DNA from 4 places in the Tepidicaulis sp. genome. Region 4 is predicted to be linked to each of the others. Evidence: predicted binding sites of a transcription regulator. Region 4 holds the regulator's gene; each other region holds the start of a gene.

Region 1 (4,466 bases), 1.5 Mb from region 4:
CCGGGCGCTGAGAGAAGGCTTTTAGGCGGGGACGGGCGCTTTTGCTTGTACTGCCGCGCTTTCAAGCGTGCCGGAACCGGCCTCGCGCTCCCGGTCGATCAGCACCAGATTGGAGAGAAACTGCCTTGTACAGGCCTCCCACGAATAAGAAAGCGCGTGGGTGCGGCAGGCCTCGCGATCACCTTTCTCAAGGGCGGTAAGACAGGCGGTGCGCAAATCTTCATTCAAGCAGCCTGTTGCCGGGTCGGTGATGATGTCGATGGGGCCTTGCACCGGATAGGCGGCAACGGGCGTGCCGCTTGCCAGCGCTTCGACAAGGACGAGGCCGAATGTGTCCGTTCTTGAGGGAAAGACGAAACAATCGGCGCGGGCAAAGGCTTCGGCCAGCTTGTCGCCGAAAAGCGCGCCGGTGAAGGCGACATCCCGGAATTTCTTTTTCAGATGCTCGAGCCGCGGCCCATCTCCCACCACCATTTTCGTGCCGGGCAGGTCCGTTTCCAGAAAGGCATCGATGTTCTTTTCAACCGCCACGCGCCCGACATAGAGCCAGAGCGGGCTTTTTTGTTCTTGCTCCCCTTCTCTCAGCTCCGGGCGCGGCCGGAAAAGCTCTGTGTCGACGCCGCGCGACCACAGCTTCAAATTCGTGAAGCCGCGCTCTTCCAGTTCCTGGCGCAAGGTCGGTGTTGCCACCATGACGGAGCTAGAGGGTGCGTGGAAGCGGCGCACATAGGCATATGACCAGCTTTGGGGAAAGCGGGTGCGCGCGTGCAGATATTCGGGAAAGCGCGTGTGGAAGGAGGTGGTGAAGGGCAGGCCGCGCGACAAGCAATAGCGCCGGGCGGCATGGCCGAGCGGGCCTTCGGTGGCGATGTGAATGGCGTCGGGCTTTTCCCGGTCGAGGAAGCGGGCAATGCGCGGATAGGGGCGCAGCGCGATGCGGATTTCCTTGTAACTCGGCAGCGGCACGGTGCGGAAATCTTCCGGCGTGACAGTATCCACCTTATGGCCGAGCCGCTGCAGTTCTTCGCTTGTCTGGCGCAAGGTGCGCACGACGCCGTTCACTTGCGGCGGGGCGGCGTCGGTTACGATGACGATGTGAAGGGGACGGCCTGCCTGATCGCCCATTCTTGGGGCCGCTTTCTGGCTAGTGTGGCGCGGCGCGGAAGAGGCCATGGGATGTTCCGTTTTCAAAAGAGTGTCAGGCGGCATCAAGGACGGGCGGGGCGCTGCGCGCTTCCGGCTCGATGAGCTCGGGCTGCATTTCCCAGGAGAAGTGATGCCAGCGGATGATGCTGAGCTGGCCGCTTTCGTCCTCGGACATGGCCGTGCAGCTTTCCACCCAGTCGCCGTCATTGCAGTAAAGCACGCCGTCGATCTCGCGGATCTCGGCAAAGTGAATATGCCCGCAAATCACCCCGTCGACGCCGCGCTCGCGGGCGGCGCGGGCAACGGCGGTTTCGAAGCGGGAGATATATTCGACCGCGTTTTTCACTTTGTGTTTCAGGTAAGCAGAGAGCGACCAGTAAGGCAGGCCAAAGAGACGGCGCACATCATGCAGCCATGTGTTGAGCGCGAGGGCCACCGTGTAGGCCCGGTCGCCCAGATGCGCGAGCCAGGTTGCATAGCGCACCACACTGTCGAACTGATCGCCGTGAATGATCAGGAACGTGCGTCCATCCGCGGTTTCGTGCAGCGCTTCGCCGACCATGTCGATGCCGCCGAAATTGAGACCCGTATAATCGCGCAGCGCCTCGTCGTGATTGCCGGGCACGTAAATGACGTTCGTGCCCTTGCGCGCCTTTCTCAGCAGCTCCTGCACCACGGCGTTGTGGCTCTCATTCCAGTACCAGGAACGCTTGATCCGCCAGCCGTCGATAATGTCCCCGACGAGATAGATCGTTTCGGCGTCATTGTTGCGCAGGAAGTCGTAGAGGAGGTCCGCCTTGCAGCCCGGCGTGCCGAGGTGAATGTCGGAGAGGAAAAGCGTGCGGTGCTTCTTCGTCTTTTTCGGGCGAGGGCTGTTATAGAGTTTTTCGTGGATCGTCCCGCGCCCGACGCGGGTGCGGGCGGCGCGGAGTTTCTTTTTTGGCGCAGGCTCCGCCGCCGGATCTGCCGCAGGGTCTGTTATTGGCGCGGGAAGGCCGGGCGGGCTTGCGGGCACGGGTAATTTCCCTTCAGGCGCCGAGGGGCGGCGGGAGCGCCCGATGCGCGGGGAAACGGATTTCGTTTTCGGCGCTTGTCTGCTATCTGCGCCGGATGTCCGGCGGAATTTCAATGCCGCGCCCCAGGAAGCCGTGTCGAGAAGTGTCATAGCCGCGTCATATATCCAGTCGATATGATGACCGGGTCCCGCGCCAGGCGCTGCCCGATTCGATAAGGCTATGGTCGGATTTGGGCGTGACTATTTTGTGTCGGATGCGTGAGACATTTGTGTAGCTTTCAATCCGGGTGCGGAGCATGTCGCGGCGAAAGTCCATCCATATCGTGGTTAATCCCGCTGCCGGCTCGCGCCATGGCGGGCTTTTCGAATATGTGACGGCGCTTTTAAAAAAGGACGGCGCGGCCGTGAGTGTGGAGGAAACGAACGGTCCGGGGCATGCCACCGTGCTGGCCTATAGAGCCGCCTCAAGCGGGCAGGCGGACGTCGTGGTGGCGGCGGGCGGCGACGGCACGATCAACGAAGTGGCGCGCGGGCTTCTCGGCTTCGGCACGCCCATGGGTATCATCCCGCTCGGCACGGCCAATGTGCTGGCCATCGAGATCGGTCTTAAGACCAAGGCGCGGGCGGTGGCCGATATGCTGCTTTTCGGGGAGGCGCGGCTCATCGGCACGGGGGATATTGACGGTGATCTGTTTCTTCTCATGGTCGGCGCCGGGTTCGACGGGCGCATCGTCCATGGCATAAATCCGCGCTTCAAGCGGCGCTTCGGCAAGGGCGCCTTTGTCTGGGCCGGCCTTTGCGAATGGCTGCGGGGGCCGGGCGCCCCGCTTGATCTGATCGTCGATGGGCGGCGTGAAAAGGCGGCTTGGGCGGTCGTCACCAATGCGCGCCATTATGCGGGCAACTTCGTGCTCGCCCCGGAGGCCGACATCACCTGGCCGGGGCTCGATGTCTTTTTATTCCGTAAACCGGGGCGGTTTGCTTTTGCCGGCTATTTGCTGGCGCTCGGGCTCGGCCGCGCCGGGAAACTAAAATCCGTGACTGTGCGGCGCGCGCGCCATATCGATTTTCTGGGGCCGGAAGGGGTGCCTGTCGAGGTCGATGGGGATGAGCGGGGGTATCTGCCGCGCACGGTCACGCAAGGCACGCGCTTCCTCAGGCTCGTCATGCCGGCGGCAGGGCGTTAGTCCCGCTCAGGCAAGGCCGGTTTGTTCGAGAAGCGGCCAGAAGCCGCTCAAGTCTTCCAGCGTGTGGTGGGGCGCGGGCTTGCCTTCGGGCGGCGCGGCCTTGTGGCTGTTATGCCAGATGGTGGTGAGGCCAAGCGCGGCGGGCGCTATGACTTCCCATTCGTAATTATCACCCACCATCCAGGTCTCTTCCGCGCGCACGTCAAGCGCGCCGAGAGCATGGTGATAGGCTTCTTCTTCCGGTTTGCCGAAGCCGACTTCCCCTTCGATCTGGATATGATCGAACCGGTGGGTGAGCTCGAAACGCTCCACCTTGGCGCGCTGCATTGCCGCTTCCCCATTGGTGATGAGCGCGAGCTTGATGCCTTTTTCTTTCAAATGATCGAGCAGCGCATGGCTGTCGGGGAAAAGCGTCATAGCTTCATCGCGCCGGGCCGAATAGCGGTCGGCAATATCATTGGCGATAAGGGCAAGGCGCGGATCGCCTTTGAGAATATCCATCCGCTCGAAGGCCCCGCGGATAATCTCGCGCCGCGCGTCGTAAAGTTTCAGCCGCCAGGTTTTATGCCGGGCCGGGTCCGACCAGAACTCCGCGGCATAAGCGCCGACATGGGCGGTCAATTCCTCAGGATCGTGCGGGGAAAGCGCCTCGGCATGCTCGCTCAAAAGCGCCTGCCAGACGGGCCCCGGGTCCGCATAAGCGGAGATGAGCGTGTCGTCGAGATCGAAGAGAATGGCTTTCGGGCGGTTCAGCATAGCCCGATCATAGCGTGTTTACTGATGCACCCGCAATTTCGTGCTGGGGCGGGCGTCGAGCGCCGGTTCCTCGCCCTTCTTCCAGCGCTCGTAATATTCGCTCAGCGGCAGCGAAATGCCGCTTGCCGTCGTGATGCGCGCATGGCGACGGCGCAGGAGGCGCGGCTCGGGCAGCCCGCAGGAATGGGCGATCATGCAAACCTCGTTGACCACCTTGTCGTGATAGTGATGCACACGGGCGGACTTGTCCGGCACGTTCAGGCCGCGCTGCAGGCGTTTGTCATGGGTCGTCACGCCGGTCGGGCAGGTGTTCTTGTTGCATTGAAGCGCTTGAATGCAGCCAAGCGCGAACATGAAGCCGC
Region 2 (4,466 bases), 600 kb from region 4:
GGCTCATCCTTCAAAGCTCTTTGAGGCCCAAAACATCGGCCATGCCGAAAAGGCCGGGGCCTTTGCCCTGGCCCCATTTGGCCGCCGCCACCGCGCCGCGCGCGAAAATCGCCCGGTCCTCGGCCACATGGGAGAGCACGAGGCGTTCTTTTTCGCCCGCGAAAATTGCCGAGTGTTCACCCACCACCGAGCCGCCGCGCAGCGTGGCAAAGCCGATATCGCCTTTCTTGCGCGCGCCCTTTTGCGAATGCCGGTCGAGATCGCTGACTTCTTTAAGGTCGGCGCCGCGCCCCTTCGCCGCCGCATTGCCGAGCAAAAGCGCGGTGCCGGACGGCGCATCGACCTTGTGCTTATGGTGCATTTCCAGAATTTCGATGTCCCAGTCCGCATCGAGAATGGCGGCCACCTGGCGCACCAGCGAGCTCAGCAGGTTGACCCCGAGGCTCATATTGCCTTCCTTGATGATCGTCGCGTGGCGCGCGGCAGCGGCGATCTTCGCGTTGTCCTCCTCGGAAAAGCCGGTCGTGCCGATGACATGGACGATCCGCGCCTGGGCGGCCAGTGCGGCATGTTCGCAGCTTGCCTCGGGCACCGTGAAGTCGATCACCGCATCCGCATCCTTGAAAACGGCCAAGGGGTCGGCGGAAACCTCGATGCCGAGCGGCTCGGGGCGCCCAGCAAGAAGGCCCAGATCCGCGCCGATATGCGGCGAGCCCTCAGGCTCCGTGCCGCCGGAAAGGGTGCAGCCTTCGGTTTCCAGCACCTGCGCCAGCAATTGCCGGCCCATACGCCCGCCCGCCCCTGCAATCGCAATCTTGATCTCGCTCATGGGAATACCCCGGATATCTCACGTCGCGCCCCAAAAAGGCGCCCGGGCGGTATATCAGGGGAAGGGGAAGGCGTAAATCCGCTAAGGGGCAGCCTCGGGCCAAGGCCGCCCCAAAGAAAAAGCCGCCATACCTTACGGCATGGCGGCTGATCCTGATTTGGGTCCGGGCGGGGAAGCCCCCTGCCCGCCCCTCTTAGAAGTCGAGCTGGATACGCGAAACCACAGCGTCGATATCTTCATCCGTTCCGGCGGCGACCCGGTCCACTTCGGCATGAACGTAGTTCAGCATCAGGCGGACATTCGGGTTGAAGTAATAGTTGGCGCCGAGCGTGTAGTTGTCTTCCTCGCCATTCGTGGCGGCGGCGCTGGCCTCCGACAGATCGACGGTGGAATAGCGGGCGGCAAGCTCGATGGCGTTCTCCGCCTTCACGCGGCCGAAGGTGCCCTTCTTGGCGTTATAAGGACGCGACTCGCCCGTCACGAACCAGCTGGCGAAGACATAGCCGCCTTCCAGGTCCGCATCGCCGAGACCGGCGGTGCGCTCGACCGTCGTCCAGTGATATTCGCCCTGCAGCGAGAAGGGGCCGAAGACCACGGCGGCTTCCGGGCCGACCTGGATCATCTTGTCCACATTGTTGACGGCGCCGGTATTGATGATGCCGCGGCCATCGTTGAACTCGGGACGCAGGTTGAAGCGCACCGTGTCGTTTTCAACGCCGCGGTAGCTGCCGGCAACACCTAGATGCACGGCGCGGGTCGCTTCGGCGATCGGCGCGTAATGCGTGCGGCCCGTCACGGCCCAGTCGGTCGTCTGGTTGTTGATGCCGCCATTATTGATGCCATCGGTGAAGAAGCCGGCGGCCACGCCCCAATTGTCACCGCCCGTATTGGCGCTGATGCCGATATTGCGGCTCGGCGCGAAAACGTTCGGCAGCGCGCGTTCGATAAAGGTGATGTAGTTGGAGCCGGTCAGTTCTTCGAGCGAATAAGGTTCTTTGTGGTTACCCACGGTCACCGACACGCCGCCCACATCCGTGGCGATATAAGCGTCTTTGATACGGACCTGATCGTTCTCGAGGCCGACCTGGAGTTTATATTTCCAGTCGCCCGCGACCTTGCCCGACACATCCCACCAGAAGCGGCGGATCTCGGCGCCATTGCCGATCTGCGTCACATCGTCATCGACGATCGTCGCATCCAGATGCATACGGCCGCCAAAGCGGATCGACCAATTGCCGTCACGGCTGGAAATCTGGAGTTTCTTGGAATCGAATTTCGGCAGATCGGAAAGATCGGCCGTGCGGGTTTCGAGTTCCTGCAGCCGCGCGTCGCGTTCCACGACCAGGCTTTTGAGTTCGCGCAGCTCGTTTTCGAGCGCATCGATGCGCGAGTTGACGTCATAGCCGGCAAAGGCCGGGCTTGCGAGCATGCTTGCAAGGCCAAGGCCCGCCAGCACAGCGTTCGTTTTCTTCATCTGTCCCATCCCTCGTTTCGGCTTGATGCCGGGAATGTGACAGTTTTGTAACGGGGCGGGTTAAGACCGGCTTAAATCCTCCGTGACCGGAGGACATTTATTTTATGAAGTGAACAACGGTCGTTTCAAAAGTAAGGGCTCGTTAATTTCTGGGCCCAAAGCGCTAGTCATTACTCAATAAAAAACCGCCCGGTCCGAAGACCGGGCGGCAAAGCGACTGACTGCGAGGGGTCGCTTCTTAGAAGTCCACAGCGAGGCGAGCGCCGAGGGAGTGGGCTTCTTCGTCCTGCGTTGCGCCGGTGGGGTGATCCACATCGGCATAGACGTAGTTGACGATGGCGCGGACATTCGGGTTGAAGTAGTGGTTCAAGCCGAGCGTGTAGTCCGTCTGCTCGCCGCGGTCGGCGGCAACCAGGCCATTGTCTTCCAGGTCGAGGTAAGACACACGGGCGAGAATTTCCCAGGCGCCTTCCGTTTTCAGACGGTCGAATTTGCCCGAGCCCGCCTTATAGGTGGAGGCGCGGGATTCGCCGGTCAGGAAGTAGCTCAGGTACACATAGCCGCCATGCAGGTCGATGTCGGAGTTGCCGTTGGTGCGGCCGACCTGCGTCCAGGCATATTCAGCCTGTGCGGAGAAGGGGCCTGCCACGAAGGCGACTTCCGGGTTGATCGACCAGGTGTCGTCCACATTGGCGATCGTGCCGGTGTCCACCAGGCGGTCGGCATTGTGAATGCCGGGACGCTGACGGAAACGGGCCGTGCCGTCCTGATCGCTCAGGTAGTAGCTCGAAAGGCCGAGGTGAAGGAGCGAGCCGCCCTTCTTGTCGAACATCGGCGCAACCGTGGCGCGGGCCACGATGCCGTTGTCTTCTTCGAAGCCATCGTCCGAACCGTCGACGAGATCGCCGGCAAACATGTAAGCAACGCTGACGCCGTAATTGTCGCCGCCGAAGCTCACGCCGCCGCCGAGGTTTTTGCCCGGCGCGAAGACGTTGTTGTTGCCGCGTTCCAGGAACGAGATGAAGCGCGAAGAGGTCTGCTCTTCGAGGCTGTACGGCATTTTGAACTTACCGACGGTGATTTCCGCCGGATCCCAGCCCACGTAAGAGATGTAGGCTTCTTCCAGATCAACGGAATCGCTCGGCGCATCGAAGCCGGCTTCGATCTTATATTCGAAATCGCCGCCGAGCTTGCCCTTCAGGCCGAAACGGGTGCGGCGCAGTTCAACGCCGGCGCCGATGTCATGGCCGTTCTGCAGGTCGTCCTGGTCCGCGATCGACGCGTCGATCTGAATGCGGCCGAAGAGTTCCATCGAGTATTTGCCGTCAGCCGACGTGATCTTCAGCTTCTTGCCGTCGAATTTCGGGAAGTTTTCGATGCCCGTGGTTTTGGCTTCCAGAGCTTCGATTTTCGCATCGCGCGCGTCGACCTGCGACTTGAGTGCGCGAAGTTCGTTTTCAAGTGCATCGATACGCGCGTTCACGTCGTATCCAGCAAAGGAGGCACCGGCGGTGCCAAGAGAAAGCGCAGCAAACGCAACGCCCCCCAGCAGAGCTTTCTTAAACATATCTATCTCCTCGTAAGGCGGAAATTGCCCCGGTCGAGAGGAGGTGTAGGCATCCTGTGTGACGGCGGGCTAACAATCGTGTGACAGCAAGATGACAAGCCCACACTGTTGCCTCAGAAACACATAAAATTTTCCGGGGGAGGAGCTGTAATGAAAGCCGTCCGGAGAAACCGGACGATAGGCAAAGAAAAAGGGCCGCTTGAGGCGGCCCTTAATTGTTTTGCAGTCCGTCGAGGAAGCCTTTGACCTTGGCAAAGAAGCCGGAACTTTCCGGGCTCGTGTCCTCGCTCGAGGCCTCTTGGAATTCTTTGAGCAATTCCTTTTGCCGCTTGGAGAGGTTCATCGGCGTTTCGACGCCCACCTGAATATAAAGATCGCCGAACTGGCGCGCGTGCAGCACCGGCATCCCTTTGCCGCGCAGGCGGAACTGTTTACCGGCCTGGGTGCCTTCGGGGATTTTTACCTTCACCTTGGTGCCTGCAAGCGTCGGCACTTCGATTTCTCCGCCAAGCGCCGCCGTCGTCAGCGAGAGCGGCACATGGCAGAAGAGGTCCGCCCCGTCGCGCTGAAAGAGCTTATGCGGCTGCAGCGAGAGG
Region 3 (4,466 bases), 800 kb from region 4:
GATCCATAATCTGCGCATGGACGGTGGAGTTGCGCACCGGCACCAGCACCTCGACCCGCCGGTCGAGATTGCGCGGCATCCAGTCGGCGGAGGAGAAATAAACCTTCGCGTCATCGGACGGCAGCCCGTGACCGTTGCCGAAGCAGACGATGCGCGAATGTTCCAGAAAGCGCCCGACAATGCTCTTTACGCGGATGTTCTCCGAAAGCCCCGGCACACCGGGACGCAGGCAGCAAATGCCGCGCATGATGAGATCGATATGCACGCCTGCCTGGCTTGCCTCGTAAAGCGCGTCGATGACGATGGGATCGACGAGCGAATTCATCTTCGCCCAGACCTGTGCGGGCCGGCCCGCCTTGGCATGGGCGATCTCACCGCGAATATCTTCCAGAAGCCGCGCGCGCAAACCCACCGGCGACATAGCGATCTGTTCCAGCTCTTCCGGTTCGGCATAGCCCGTCAGATAGTTGAAGATCCGCGCAACGTCGCGCCCGATCGCCGGGTCCGTCGTGAACATGGAAAGGTCGGTGTAAATCTTCGCGGTGATCGGGTGATAGTTACCGGTGCCAAGGTGCACATAAGAGCGCAGCGCCCCGCCTTCCCGGCGCACCACCATGGAAAGCTTCGCATGGGTCTTCAGCTCGATGAAGCCGAACACGACCTGCACGCCCGCCCGTTCCAGGTTCCGCGCCCAGACGATGTTGGCGGCCTCGTCGAAACGCGCTTTCAGCTCCACAAGCGCGGTGACGGACTTGCCCGCCTCTGCCGCCTCGATCAGCGCCTGCACGATGGGCGAGTCTTTCGAGGTCCGGTAAAGCGTTTGTTTGATCGCCACGACATCCGGATCGTTGGCGGCCTGGCGGATGAACTGCACCACCACATCGAAGCTTTCGTAAGGGTGATGCACGACAATGTCTTTGGCGCGGATCGCGGCGAAACAATCCCCGCCATAATCGCGCACCCGCTCGGGGAAGCGCGCATTATAGGGCGTGAATTTCAAATCCGGCCGGTCATCGACGATGAGGCCATTGGTCTGGGCAAGGCCGAGCAGCCCGTCCACCAGCACGACTTCCTGCGTCGAAACATGCAGCTCGGAGGCAACGAACTCGCGCAAGGAAGGCGGCATGCTCGCCTGCATCTTCAAGCGGATCACCGTGCCCCGGCGGCGGCGCTTCAGCGCGCTTTCATAATAACGCACCAGGTCTTCGGCCTCTTCCTCGATTTCGATATCGCTGTCGCGGATGATGCGGAAAGCGCCCTGGCCCATCACTTCATAACCGGGAAAAAGCCGGTCGAGGAAAAGCCCGATCCAGTTTTCAAGGCTGAGAAAACGAATGCCAGACGCGCCGCCCGTCTGGTCGGGCAGACGCACGAAGCGTTCGATCTGCGCGGGGATCGGCAAAAGCGCTTCCATCGAGGTGCCGAGCCTGCGGCTTCTCAATTGCAGCGCGAGCGTGAAACCCAAATTGGTAATGAAGGGAAAAGGGTGCGCCGGGTCGATGGCAAGCGGCGTCAGAACCGGAAAGACCTGTTCCAGAAAACGCGTTTCCAGCCAGTCATATTCTTCCGCCGTCACTTCTTCCGGGTCGAGCACGGCAATGCCGTTTTCCCGCATCTCCTGGCGCAGCGAGTCCCATTGGCGCTGCTGTTCCGCCATCAGCTCATTGGCGGCGGCATTCACCCGCTCAAGCTGCTGGGCGGCGGTAAGCCCGTCCTGGCTCAGCGTTTCGACGCCCGCATTCACTTGCCCGCGCAGGCCCGCCACGCGCACCATGTAAAATTCATCGAGATTGTTCGAGGAGATGGAAAGAAAGCGCAGCCGCTCCAAAAGCGGGTGATTGAGATTGCCGCATTCTTCCAGAACGCGCTTGTTGAATTCGAGCCAGGAAAGCTCGCGGTTCATGAAGCGCGCAGCCGAGGCCGGGTCGATATGCTCGAAACTCGCGCTATCCACCGCCGCATGTTTCATTTCCAGCGGCCCGTCTGCGGCCACCACGGCAGGCACCTGCTGAATGGCTTCGCTCGATCCTGAAGATGCGCTCATAATCATTTCCCCGGGCGCGCGGGCTTCCCGCGCGTTCCGTTAAATTCCAGATGTCCTTGAAATTACGTCAAAAACGTAACCGAGTCATGACAAGCACGGCAGGTTTTAAGGCGTCCTTTACGGCCTAAAGGGCGCTTTCTTCCCGGTTTTTAAGGATTTCAGCGGCCAGCGGCACACTTATGGGCCGTTTCCCGGCAAGGGAGGCCCGGTCCAGCGCCTCCACCAGCGCGCTCAGCGCCGCAAAAGAGCGCTCCATGCGCGGCACGAGATAGGAAATGACGGGCGCCGGCACGGCAAGTTGGCGGTCGTCGAAGAGCTTGATCATCAGCGCCGATAAAAGCGCATCGTCCGGCGCGCCGATCTCCGCGCAAGGCACCGCTTTCAGCCGCGAGGACAGATCGGGCAGGCTGACCGGCCAGCGCGCGGGCGGCTCCTTGCCCGTGAGCAAAAGAAACCCCTTCGTCTCCCGCACCAGATTGATGAGATGAAACAGCGCGGGCAGCCCTTCGCCTGAGAGCGTCTCGCCGTCTTCGACAATCACCGCGCCTGCTTCGGCAAGCTCCGGCACTTCTTTCTTGGTGAGCTTTGCCGCCTCGATGCGCCGCGCGCCCGAGCGCGTGCGCCACACCTCGGCAAGATGCGTCTTGCCGGTGCCGGGCGCACCGGCCAGCGCCAGCACCGCGTCGGGCCAGTCCGGCCAGCGGTCGATCAATGCCACGGCATGTTCGTTCGCCGGGGCGACAAGAAAGTCCTCCCGGCCGCGCGCGGGCCTGTGTTCCAGTTCCAGGGGAAGCTGCTCAGCTTTCACCCATCTCTCCTTTACGCTTACGCATCCCTCTACGCTTACTCATCACTGTCTTTACGGACGCCTTGCAGGTCTTCATGTCCAAGCCCGGTGCCCCGGTAAAGCGGGCTTGCCTCATAACTGCGCACACCGAAACGCGCAAGCACACCGATGGCTGCGGCAATGGGCACGGCCAGCAACACGCCGACGAAACCAAACAGCGCGCCGAAGGCAAAAAGGGCGAACATCACCCAGACCGGATGCAGCCCGACACGGCTGCCCACGAGTTTGGGGGTGAGGAAATTTCCCTCAACGAACTGCCCGATGACGAAGACACCGATCACGACGCCGATCGACATATAATCCTGCGGGCCGAACTGCAAAATGGCGAGCAGCGTCGCCACCAGAAAGCCGCTGATCGTGCCGACATAGGGAATGAAGCTGATAATCCCCGCACCAAGCCCGACAACGAGGCCGAGATTGAGCCCGGCCAGTGACAGGCCGATGGCATAGAACGTGCCGAGCACCAGACACACCGTGCCCTGCCCGCGCACGAACCCGGCCAGCACCGCATCCATTTCCCGGAAAAGGCCGCGAATGGTCATGGCATGCTCACGCGGCAAAAGCTCATCCACCCGCGCCACCATGTTGTCCCAGTCGAGCAGCATGTAAAACGCGACGATCGGCGTGATGACGACGAGAGAGAAAAGGCTGATAATCGCCACGCCCTGTTTCCACACCTCGCCCAGCGCGCTCAGCGCCCAGGAAACAAGTCCCGCGCCCGCCTTATCGATCGTGTCGCGAATATCCGTGCTGCCTAAAAGCACTTCGCCGACCCGGCCCTGGCTCAAATGCGCCAGCCATTCCTGCACACGGTCGGCAATTCTGGGCAGGCTTTCGACCAGCGCTACCGTCTGTTCGTAAAGCAACGGTACGAGCAGAACCAGAAAGGCCACGATCAGCAGCACGAAAATCACCGTAATGATGCTGGTCGCCAGCAGCCGGGAAAAGCCGCGCTCCTCCAGCCAGTCGGCAAAGGGGTCGAGCAGATAAGCCACCGCCAACCCTGCGACGAAAGGCAGAAGAATGCCGCGCAGCAGCCATAGCAATAGAATGAAGACGAAAAGTCCGATGCCCCAGAAAAGCGCCTGGCGTTGAACGGTCATGGATTTTCCCTTTTTCCCTGCTCTTCGCTCAAAACGGTATCGGCCGCCGGCCGCCCGGGCAGCGCCCAAAGCCCCATATGCCCGCCCCAGCGCAACAAATATCCGAGCGCGGAAACACCTGTCGTTGCCGCCGTCACGATGACCAGCATATCGACCGCCGCTGCCGCCTCAAGTCCGCTGCCCGCCACCGCCAGCACGAGCGCGGCAAGTGCGATCTGCGCGGCGGTATTGGCTTTCGAAATCAGCGCCGGGTCCATGGCAAGCGGCATGGCCATTACCCAGCCAAGCACCACGCCGCCCACGATCATCACATCGCGGGAGACGACGAGAAGCACCAGCCAGTCCGGCAAGAACCCCGCCCAGCCCAGCGAGACGTAGATGCTCACCAGCAGCGCCTTGTCCGCCACGGGATCGAGATAAGCGCCAAGCTCGGAGCGGGCGGCAAGCTGGCGGGCAAGAAACCCGTCCACCG
Region 4 (4,466 bases):
CGACGTGATCGACAATTGCCGGGTTGAAGGGGAAATCAGGCTCGGCGATACGAATATTTACGGCGCCAATATCGACCCTGTGCTGCTGCGCGCGCGCGTCGGCATGGTCTTCCAGAAACCCAATCCCTTCCCGAAATCCATTTACGAGAATATCGCCTATGGTCCGCGCATTCACGGCATGGCCGAGCGGCGCGCGGAGATGGATGAAATCGTCGAGACGAGCCTGCGCAAGGCCGCGCTCTGGGACGAGGTGAAGGACCGCTTGCAGGAGCCGGGCACCGGCCTTTCCGGCGGCCAGCAGCAGCGCCTTTGCATCGCCCGGGCGATTGCGGTGAACCCGGAAGTCATTCTGATGGACGAGCCTTGCTCGGCGCTCGACCCGATCGCCACGGCGCGCGTGGAAGAGCTGATCGACGAGCTGAGAGAAAACTATACCATCGTCATCGTCACGCACTCCATGCAGCAGGCAGCCCGCGTCTCCCAGCGCACGGCGTTCTTTCACCTCGGCAATCTGGTGGAAGAAGACGAGACGGATCAGATCTTCACCAATCCGCGCGACAAGCGCACCCAGGATTACATCACCGGCCGGTTCGGCTAAGCAAACGTTCAAGCGGCCCGGCGCAAGGAGGCAGGTGTGAGAGAGCAGGAACATATCGTCAAATCCTTCGAGGAAGAGCTCGAAGCGATTTCAACGCTGATCGCGCAAATGGGCGGCATGGCCGAAGCGCAACTCGCTGCGGCGATCGACTGCGTGACGCGCCGCGATATCGCGCTGGCCGAGCGCACGGTGCTCGAAGACCGGCGCATCGACGAGATGGAACACGATATCGAAGATCAGACCGTGCGCCTTATCGCGCGGCGCCAGCCCATGGCGCTCGATCTGCGCGAGGCGATTTCGGCGATCAAGATTTCCGCCGATCTGGAGCGGATCGGGGATCTGGCCAAAAACATCGCCAAGCGCTCGATTATCGTGATCGGCGATTATGAAACGCCGGCCCGCCTGATGCAGGGCCTGGCGCGGATGGGCAAGCTCGCGCAAGGCCAGCTCAAGGCAGTGCTTGATGCCTATGCCGGGCGCAATGCGGAAGAAGCGCTGCATGTCTGGCGCTCGGATGCGGAAATCGACGAGATGTACAATTCCATCTTCCGCGAGCTGCTCACCTATATGATGGAAGACCCGCGCACCATCGGTGCCTGCACCCATCTTCTCTTCATTGCCAAGAACATCGAACGGATCGGCGATCACGCGACCAATGTCGCCGAGACGGTCTCTTATCTCGTTACCGGGGAAATGCTGGTGGATGAGCGCCCGAAAAGCGACCAGACCACCACAACCGCTATTTCCGCTTTGAGGGACACGCAGTAACCTCGGGAAGGACGCATGTCATGCAACTTGAAACGAACTGGACGCACGCCGCCCCCCGCACGGTCGATATTCATGCAGCCAGTGATTCACGGCCGAAACGCACGCCCATGAAACCAACAGTGTTGATTGTCGAAGACGAAGAAGCGCTCTCCACTCTCCTGCGCTACAACCTTGAAAAAGAAGGTTATGACGTGGCCGTGGCCATGGACGGCGAGGAAGCGGAAATCCAGGTACGCGAGCATCTGCCTGATCTCGTGCTCTTGGACTGGATGCTGCCGGGTGTTTCCGGCATCGAGCTGTGCCGGCGCTTGCGCGGGCGGCCCGAAAGCCGGAACCTGCCCATCGTCATGATTACGGCGCGCGGCGAGGAAGCGGACCGGATCCGCGGTCTCGATACCGGCGCGGACGATTACATCACCAAGCCTTTCTCGACGAGCGAGCTTTTGGCGCGCATCCGCGCCGTCATGCGCCGTATCCGCCCGGCGCTGGCAGAAGATATCGTCACTTTCGGAGATATCGTGATCGACCGCGCCGCGCACCGGGTGCGCCGCGCCGACCGCGAGGTGCATCTGGGGCCGACGGAATACCGCCTTCTCGAGCATCTCATGCAGCATCCGGGCCGCGTCTTCTCCCGCGCCCAGCTTCTCGACACGGTCTGGGGCTCGGACGTTTATGTGGAAGCGCGCACGGTGGATGTGCATATCGGCCGGCTGCGCAAGGCGCTGAATGCCAAGGGCGAGCACGATCCGATCCGCACCGTGCGGGCGGCAGGCTATGCGCTCGACGAGCAGGTGCCTGGCGCTTCGGGCGAGTGACCTGTCCCCGGAATTTCAGGAAAACGAACCCCTAAAATAAAAGCCGGCCCACCTCCCCCTCGAGGTATCGGGCCGGCTTTTTCCCCTGCGCGCCTCTTGCCTTTGCAGATTACGCCTGAACAAAGGCAGGTGGGCGCACCGCCAAGAAACGGGGCTTAGACGGCGAAGTCGCGCCGCCGGTCGTTGCGTTTGCGGGCCTGTACGGGCTGGTAGGCCAGCCGCGCGTGCTCGGCGCAATAGGGCATGCCGGGTGCCGAACGGTCGCCGCAGAAATGGAAGCTTTCCTCGCCCGGATCGCCGATCGGCCATTTGCAGGTGTGCTCGGTCAAGGAGAGGACGGTCGCCCCGTCGCCGATGGCCACATCCGTCAGGCGGCGCTGCGGGGCGGGCGCGGGCAGCGGCTTTTCCTTGGCAAGCGCGGCGCTTTCCCGGGCCTCGCTCGCCTGGGCGGGCTGCGGCCGGGCTGTCGCGGGCGCTGCGGCAGCGGCGGGCTGCTGGCGGGCCCGGCTCGGCCGGTTGGAAGTGGCGCGGCCGGAAAGGCCCAGCCGGTGGACCTTGCCGATCACCGCATTACGCGTGACGCCGCCCAGCTGCTTGGCAATCTGGCTGGCGCTCAGGCCTTCGGCCCACAATTTCTTGAGAGTTTCGACCCTGTCTTCCGTCCACATGCCTATTATCCCTCGTCTGCGGGCGCGCGCCTGCGTGCCCCAGGTTTCCCCGAGATTCCCGGCGTCATGCCCGGTACGCGCTGCTGACGCCGCCACTACATATCGTGTTGCGATTGGGTTAACACTACAAGATAGGGGCAGGTTCCCGCAAGGCGCGCATGCCTGCAAAGCCGCCTTATCCACAAAAAATCGCGCTTAGCGAACGCAAAACCACAAAATATGGGCTTGAGTGCCCGATTTATCCCCAGTTTGACGCGAGTGTGCATTGCCAAATCGCCTGCGAGTGACTATTTGGGGTCGCAACGGGAAGGCAGGGCAGATGAGTTTTCAGGAATATCCCCCGCAGGGAACGCGCCGCTTCGGGGCCATCAACTGGCTCGGCATGTGGACGCTTTACGTGAAAGAAGTGCGCCGCTTCATCAAGGTCATTACCCAGACCGTGGCCGCGCCCGTTATCACGACCCTGCTGTTTCTGGCGATTTTCTCGCTGGCGCTCGGCCGGCTGCGCCCGGACGTGCAGGGCGTGCCCTTTGCCGAGTTCATTGCGCCCGGTCTCATCATGATGACCATGCTGCAAAACGCCTTCGCTAATACCTCTTCCTCGCTGCTGATCTCCAAGGTACAGGGCAATATCGTCGATATTCTGATGCCGCCCCTTTCCGCGGGCGAGCTGAATGTCGGCATCGCCATGGCCGGCGTCACGCGCGGTGTCATGGTCGGCATCGTGACCGCGCTCGGCATGATCGCTTTTGTCGATATTTCCATCGCCCATCTTTGGGCGGTGGTCTATTTCGCCATTGCCGCCTCGCTCATGCTCTCGCTGCTCGGCATGCTGGGCGGCATCTGGTCGGAAAAGTTCGACCATTTGCAGGCGGTGACGAACTTCATCATCACGCCGCTCGCCTTCCTGTCGGGCACGTTCTACTCGATCCGCCAATTGCCGGATTTCGCCCAGGAAGCGGTGATGTACAACCCCTTCTTCTATCTGATCGACGGTTTCCGCTACGGCATGACGGGCCATGCGGACGGCTCGGTGGCGGTGGGCGTCGCTTTCACGCTGGGGCTGAATGTCGTTCTCTGGATCGTCACGGACTATGTGCTGCGACGAGGATACCGTCTCAAAGCCTGAGCAAGGCTCGGGTTTTTGAGGCGGGGACCTCTCAAGGCACGAGTAAGTGGTTGAGATGAAAGAGAAAATACCTGCTCACCCGATCCAAGAACGATTGACAGAACAGGACTTCTCCAACATACTCTAGCGCTTCTCGGACGCCGCCAGGAAAGGCGGCTTTTTCTATTCTGTTCGGGAGCATCGGGAAATGATTACGCCAGTCCTGCCAACTTATGCGCGGGTAAATATCGAGTTCGAGAAGGGCGAAGGGCCCTATCTCTTTACGCCTGAAGGGGAAAGATATCTGGACTTCGGTTCGGGCATCGCCGTGAACCTTCTGGGCCACGCGCATCCGCGCCTTGTCGCCGCGCTTGGCGAGCAGGCGGGCAAGCTCTGGCATACTTCCAACCTTTACCGCGTGCCGGGCCAGGAAAAACTGGCGGAGCGGCTTGTGGCGGCAACTTTCGCCGACAGCGTCTTCTTCACCAATTCCGGCGCCGAGGCGATGG

The links. Region 4 encodes PhoB, which activates phosphate uptake and scavenging genes when phosphate is short. Its sites were predicted from a motif close to TGTCATNNANCTGTCAT; they were not measured.
Region 1: ACOQOT_RS12410 (UDP-2,3-diacylglucosamine diphosphatase) is a predicted target of PhoB. The motif match lies at 2,306-2,322, and genes of this name have one in related genera.
Region 2: ACOQOT_RS16845 (OprO/OprP family phosphate-selective porin) is a predicted target of PhoB. The motif match lies at 2,340-2,356, and genes of this name have one in related genera.
Region 3: ACOQOT_RS06270 (RNA degradosome polyphosphate kinase) is a predicted target of PhoB. The motif match lies at 2,120-2,136, and genes of this name have one in related genera.

The regions. Positions count from the first base shown of each region.
Region 1 covers NZ_OZ244942.1:2,580,507-2,584,972, reverse strand. Annotated here, with positions in the region: gene ACOQOT_RS12415 (glycosyltransferase family 4 protein) at 22-1,125, opposite strand; gene ACOQOT_RS12410 (UDP-2,3-diacylglucosamine diphosphatase) at 1,199-2,041, opposite strand; gene ACOQOT_RS12405 (diacylglycerol/lipid kinase family protein) at 2,458-3,348, shown strand; gene ACOQOT_RS12400 (HAD family hydrolase) at 3,355-4,104, opposite strand; gene ACOQOT_RS12395 (FMN-binding glutamate synthase family protein) at 4,123-4,466, opposite strand, start outside.
Region 2 covers NZ_OZ244942.1:3,507,998-3,512,463, forward strand. Annotated here, with positions in the region: gene dapB (4-hydroxy-tetrahydrodipicolinate reductase) at 11-820, opposite strand; gene ACOQOT_RS16845 (OprO/OprP family phosphate-selective porin) at 1,023-2,303, opposite strand; gene ACOQOT_RS16850 (OprO/OprP family phosphate-selective porin) at 2,542-3,870, opposite strand; gene dnaJ (molecular chaperone DnaJ) at 4,082-4,466, opposite strand, start outside.
Region 3 covers NZ_OZ244942.1:1,324,667-1,329,132, reverse strand. Annotated here, with positions in the region: gene ACOQOT_RS06270 (RNA degradosome polyphosphate kinase) at 1-1,969, opposite strand, end outside; gene ACOQOT_RS06265 (HdaA/DnaA family protein) at 2,169-2,852, opposite strand; gene ACOQOT_RS06260 (AI-2E family transporter) at 2,888-3,994, opposite strand; gene ACOQOT_RS06255 (CDP-alcohol phosphatidyltransferase family protein) at 3,991-4,466, opposite strand, start outside.
Region 4 covers NZ_OZ244942.1:526,647-531,112, forward strand. Annotated here, with positions in the region: gene pstB (phosphate ABC transporter ATP-binding protein PstB) at 1-598, shown strand, start outside; gene phoU (phosphate signaling complex protein PhoU) at 635-1,366, shown strand; gene phoB (phosphate regulon transcriptional regulator PhoB) at 1,474-2,181, shown strand; gene ACOQOT_RS02450 (GcrA family cell cycle regulator) at 2,337-2,849, opposite strand; gene ACOQOT_RS02455 (ABC transporter permease) at 3,169-3,978, shown strand; gene ACOQOT_RS02460 (aspartate aminotransferase family protein) at 4,166-4,466, shown strand, end outside.